Linked DNA regions of Thalassoglobus sp. JC818. The protein of the gene in region 2 interacts with the protein of the main gene of each other region in a pairwise test. Links are inferred from orthologs where the notes say so. Each region holds a gene or a part of one and is shown on either strand. Other genes may lie near its edges.

The links.
Region 1: the proteins of tsaE (region 2) and rlmB interact in binary tests that used the Escherichia coli proteins (3 or more experiments, as listed by UniProt). The link is inferred for Thalassoglobus sp. JC818 from one-to-one orthologs.

The regions. Positions count from the first base shown.
Region 1 is NZ_JBFEFI010000013.1:79,516-82,385, forward strand. It holds rlmB (23S rRNA (guanosine(2251)-2'-O)-methyltransferase RlmB), read left to right. Parts: upstream 1-1,010; coding sequence 1,011-1,730; downstream 1,731-2,870. Other genes in the region: AB1L42_RS22150 (heme-binding protein), read left to right, coding at 1-425; AB1L42_RS22155 (nitroreductase), read left to right, coding at 460-1,014; AB1L42_RS22165 (ATP-dependent 6-phosphofructokinase), read right to left, coding at 1,931-2,870. UniProt on the Escherichia coli protein: Specifically methylates the ribose of guanosine 2251 in 23S rRNA.
Region 2 is NZ_JBFEFI010000003.1:629,927-632,925, forward strand. It holds tsaE (tRNA (adenosine(37)-N6)-threonylcarbamoyltransferase complex ATPase subunit type 1 TsaE), read left to right. Parts: upstream 1-1,237; coding sequence 1,238-1,762; downstream 1,763-2,999. Other genes in the region: AB1L42_RS10325 (coproporphyrinogen-III oxidase family protein), read left to right, coding at 1-1,241; AB1L42_RS10335 (glucuronate isomerase), read left to right, coding at 1,824-2,999. UniProt on the Escherichia coli protein: Required for the formation of a threonylcarbamoyl group on adenosine at position 37 (t(6)A37) in tRNAs that read codons beginning with adenine.

The DNA.
Region 1 (2,870 bases), on a different replicon or contig from region 2:
GAGTCACTTCGACTCAAGATGGAATGATCGCCCAGGCAGGAATCGACGCAATCTCTACCCTGAATCCGGCGCAATCCGAAATCAATCACAGAGAATCCGACAAGGCATCTGTTGCTGGCACAGTCACCCTCGACGGAAAACCGCTCGGCATGGGCATCGTTATCTTTGTTCCTCAGTCCCGTGGACGACCGGCGGGAGCCATCACGAATGCGAACGGAGCTTACAAGTTTTCGAATCCTCTTGAACCCGGAGACTACACTGTTCGAATCTCCACAAAACGAGACGAAAGCGTCCAACCCGATGGAAAAGTTCTGCCTGCGCAACCAGAAACGATCCCAGCACGATACAATTCTCGATCCGAACTCACAACGAGAATTCTCGAAGGCAACAATGAATTCAATTTTGACCTGGCCTCCGAAAACTGAGCGCTGATCAAACACGGAAAGAATGCTTGAGATAATGCCAGAGCACGACATCGATGCGTTGATTCGAAACCGTCGGACAATCAACGCTTTCAAGACTGAGCGCCCCGACGATGAAGCTGTTCTCGCAGCATTGGAATCGGGGTGCTGGGCTCCCAATCACAAAATGACAGAGCCCTGGCGTTTTTACCTTCTCGGAGAAAAGACAATCTCACAGATTGTTGAACTCAACGCCGAAATGGCCCGAGTGAGTAAAGGTGAAGCCGCCGCTCAGAAGAAACGGGACAAATGGTCGACCATTCCCGGGTGGATCGTTGTCACATCGCTTCGTTCTGACGACTCTCTACGAGACCGTGAAAACTATGCTGCAGTCTGCTGTGCAGTTCAGAACATCGCCCTGTCGCTTTGGTCACACGGAATCGGCATGAAATGGACGACCGGAGACGTCACTCGGGCGCCGGAGATCTACGAAATTCTACAGATCGATCCCAGCATCGAAGACATCGTCGGGGTGCTGTGGTACGGTTTTCCGAATGAGTCCCCGACGTCACATCGTCGTCCGCTTCAAGATGTCCTAAAGCAGCTTCCATGACCACACTGAAATTGATGAATCCGCACAGCGTGCTGGCAGCCCTCGAACATCGTCCGCACGATGTTCTTGAAGTCCACGCCAGCCGAACCCGAAGCAACGAGAGCTGGAAGCACGTCGCGAATGTCGCTGCCGATCATGGAATTTCCGTTCAGGAACCAATGCAGCGTGGGCGACAACGTTCTCGAGACGAATCAGGCCGTGTGGGGACGACGTTTGCCGTCATTCGACCCAAGGCTGCTTCTTCACTGAATGACCTGTTTTCTGATTCCAGTCCCCAAGGACTGTGGCTGATGATGGATCGTCTACAGGATCCTCATAACGTTGGAGCAGTGTTTCGGTCTGCTGGTTTCTTCGGGGTCAAAGGTGTGATTCTGACTCAGGATAAATCCGCCCCACTGACCGGAACAGTCTATGACGTCGCTGCCGGTGGCATGGAATCGGTTCCGCATGTCATTCAGACGAATCTCGTGCGCGCGATTCAGGAAGCGAAGAAGAAAGAGATGTGGGTTCTGGGAAGTTCAGAACATGCCGAGATGCCGCTGGCGAAAGTCGACCGCGACAGACGCTGGCTGCTAGTCATCGGAGGTGAAGAGAAAGGCCTGCGGCGACTCACTCTGGAAAACTGCGACCAGGTCTGCCAGATCCCCCCACGCGGTTCAGTCACTTCGCTGAATGTCTCCGTCGCTGCGGGAATCATGATCGCTTCACTCTCATAACCAAACTGATGAGAGCCATCTGTGTCGACAATAAAGTAGTAGCCATCGACGATTGAATGATCGCTCGGCCTCTCATGAGCCATTTCACTGAAAGCAAAGACGAAAAACGCCGACACGAATCCATGAATTCGTGTCGGCGTCTTCTTTATTCACCGTCGAAAATCTCCTGAGACGTTTCCTCAAGGAGATCTTCGAAGCTGTTACTTCAAGAATTCGCTCGCTTCGTCGAGGAACTCTGGATACAGGGTTCGCATTGTTCCGACAGCTTCTGCCAGTGGAACTCCCACGATGTGAAGCCCCTTCAACGCTACCATTTTTCCGAAGTCTTTCTTCAACGCCAATCGGCCCGCGTGAATTCCGAGTCGAGTTCCAAGCACTCGGTCGTAAGCACTTGGTGAACCGCCTCGCTGCAGGTGACCGAGAGTGACGTCTCTGGTCTCGATTCCGGTTTTCTTTTCGATCATCTTGGCGATACGTGATCCCACGCCACCAAGTTTCACATGACCGAACTCATCGATTTCGGCATCTTTGGTCGTGAGGTCTTCGCCTTTGAGGACTGCACCTTCGCTGACCATCACGATTCCGTACTTTTTGCCGTCTTCACGACGCTTCTTCAGCAGATCGCAAACAGCGTTCAGATCGACTTCCTGCTCAGGAACCATGATCGCGTCGGCGGAACATGCAATTCCGGAGAAGCAGGTAATCCAGCCAGCGTGGCGTCCCATCACTTCGACGACAATGACGCGTCGGTGAGACTCTGCAGTTGTTCGGAGTTTGTCGACCGCGTCCATCACAGTGTTCAAACAGGTGTCAAACCCGAAAGTGAAGTCTGTGCTGCTCAGGTCGTTGTCGATTGTTTTTGGGCAACCGATGGTTGGCAGGTTGTGGTCACTGTAGAGCTTGCTCGCGACACCCAGAGTGTCGTCGCCACCAATTGCGACGAGACAGTCAAGATCGAGATCTTTGAATGTCTTGACGACTTGCTCAACGAGTGATTCGTCTTTGTAGGGATTGGTTCGGGAAGAGCCGAGGATCGTCCCACCCATCGGGAGGATTTCATCGGTTTCCATTGGATTCAGCTTAACGAAGTTGCCTTCGATCGCTCCTCTCCAACCTTCCAGAAGTCCAATCGTCTCACCG
Region 2 (2,999 bases):
AATGGAAGAAGGACAATCGGCACCAGTTTCTGGATGCTCTCGAGAAAGAGCCTGATCGCTCAATTCCGATGGGGATGTATCTGCATATTCCCTTTTGCCGGAAGCGGTGCAAGTTCTGTTACTTTCGGGTCTATACACAACAGAACGCCGAGACGATCAAGAACTACGTCGACACTCTCGACAAGGAAGTTCGACTTCTTCGAGACAAGCCCGCAATCGCGGATCGCGTTCTGAAGTTCGTCTACTTTGGAGGCGGAACTCCGTCTTACCTGAGTGCGAAGCAACTGTTGATGTTACGGGAGCGACTCAGTGAGTCTGTCTCCTGGGACAACGCAGAAGAAGTCACTTTCGAGTGTGAGCCGGGAACGCTGAGTCTCGAAAAGGTGCAAACGCTCAAAGAGATCGGAGTGACACGCGTTTCGTTGGGGGTGGAGAACTTCAACGATGCCATTCTCGAAGAGAACGGACGGGCGCACCTTTCACCGGAAATTCTGCGAGCCTACGACTGGATTCAGCAAGTTGGTTTCCCACAGGTGAACATCGACTTGATCGCGGGGATGGTCGGAGAGACCGACGAAAACTGGCACAAGTGCGTTGAAAAGGCTCTTGAGATGGAGCCGGACAATCTGACGATCTATCAGATGGAATTGCCATTCAATACTGTCTATTCGAAAGAGATTCTCGAAGAGGGTGCTGCGTCTCCCGTCGCTGACTGGCCGACCAAGCGTCGCTGGGCGAGTGAAGCGATTGATCGATTCCTGTCCGCTGGGTACCAGCTTTCCAGCGGAAACGAGTTGGTTAAGAACATTGATACGGACCGTTTCGTGTACCGCGACAATCTCTTCCGCGGAAGTGACATCGTGGCGGTCGGTGTTTCGAGCTTCGGTCATTTGCAGGGTGTGCACTACCAGAACAAAGATGAGCTCAACGACTACATCTCCACAGTTCAAGCTGGTGAATTGCCTGTGAATCGGGCGATGACTCCGACTTCTCATCAGAAGCTGATTCGCGAGTGGATCTTGCAGATGAAAGAGGGTCGCGTTGCTGTTGAGCCATTCAAAGCCAAGTTTGGAGTCGACCCGCTCGTCGAGTTTGCAGAACCGCTGTCGAACCAGCAGGTCGCAGGGTATCTGACGGTCGAGGAAGAAGAGGTTCGTCTTACTCGAAAAGGTCTGCTTCAGGTCGACAGCCTGCTGACGGAATACTTCGAAGAACAGCATCGCGAAGTTCGCTACACATGACCGAAAATCGTGATCAGGACCGGCCAGCTCGGGAGGTCCGAATTGTTTCGAGTGACAGCCTGGAACAAACTCAGGAGTTTGGTCGACTCTTCGCGACTGTGCTGCGAGAAGGCATGGTCGTCGCGCTGATTGGTGATCTGGGGGCTGGGAAAACTCATCTCGTTCAGTCGATTGCCGAAGCTTGTGGGGCAAATCGTGAGGATGTGAGTAGTCCGACGTTTGTTCTGATCCAGGAATACGACACGGCGATCCCGATCTGTCACATTGATGCGTACCGTCTCGGGGATGTCGATGAGTTTCTTGAACTCGGCGCAGATGAGCTTCTGGGAGGCGATTATCTCTGTCTGATTGAATGGGCTGATCGTGTGGAAGAGGCTTTGCCGCGAGATCAGATTCGAGTTGAAATCGTTCCCACTTCGGAAACCGGACGCCAGATACGCATCACTGCTGCGTCGTCTCTTTTGGACCAGTTGGAACAGAAGCTTGACGGTTCATCGATTTCTCTCGTCAGGAACGGTTGAAGTCCGTTCGATCGTTGGCGACACTGACAGCGACTCGATTCTTGGTGGAAAGTAGCATTTCATGACGACTGCTCTTACGAAGACGCTCTTTGACGAACTCGAACAGCTTGTTCTGATCGACCCGCACACACACATCAATCCGTTGTCAGCTCCTTCAGAGACGCTGGCGGATATCCTCGGGTATCACTATTACACCGAGCTTGCTCACTCGGCCGGGCTTGCGAAATCACAAATCGAAGAGGAAGGACTCGACCCCAAAACGAAGGTCGGTCGACTCATCGAGAAGCTGAGTGATCTCGACAACACTATTCAGGTGTCGTGGCTATTGGAAATCTGTCGGGAGTTCTTTGACTTCAAGGACGACCGAATCACGACCGACAACTGGGAAGCACTCTACGACACTGCTCAGCAGAAGTTTGCTCAGGAAGGTTGGGAACAACACGTTCTACAGCACAGCAAGCTGGAGAAAGTGTTCCTGACGAATGACTTCGACGATCCGCTCGAAGGGTTTGATACGAACGTCTATATTCCTTGTTTGCGAACTGACGATCTCGTCTTTCACTTCTTGAAGAAGTCGGTTCGGAATCGACTCAACGAGGCTTCGGGAATTGAAGTTGGTGATGCGACAACTTTCCGCGAAGCGATCGGCAAACTGTTCACTAAGTTTGTCGAGAAGAATGCCAAAGCGTGTGCGATCTCGATTCCGCCGAGTTTCTCTCCGGCCAAAGTCGATGCTGGTGCAGCTGCTGCGGTGATTAAACGAACGATTCGAGGCCAGCGGTTGACGAGTGCCGAACAGGAAATGCTTTCCTCATTCGTCTTCTGGACCATCGCGGAGCACTGCCAGGAACATAAGCTCCCGTTCGATTTAATGATTGGAGTTAATCGTCGAGTCTACGAAAACGGCGTCTATCAGGGACAGGATCTGTTCGACAAGCGGGTTTCTCTCATTCAGTATCAACAGCTGTTCAACGCGTTTCCCGATGTGACATTTCCAATCTCTGTGCTGGGCAGCACGAGCAATCAGGAACTGGTCAGTTACGCGTGGATTTTCCCGAATGTCGTGACGAACGGGCACTGGTGGTACTCGAATATCCCGACGTATATTGAACTCGATACGCGAAGTCGTCTGGAAGCTGTGCCCCGAAATAAGCAAGTCGGATACTACAGCGATATGTACAAGCTGGAGTTCGCGTTGCCGAAATTCCGGATGTATCGTCAAACGTTGGCACACGTG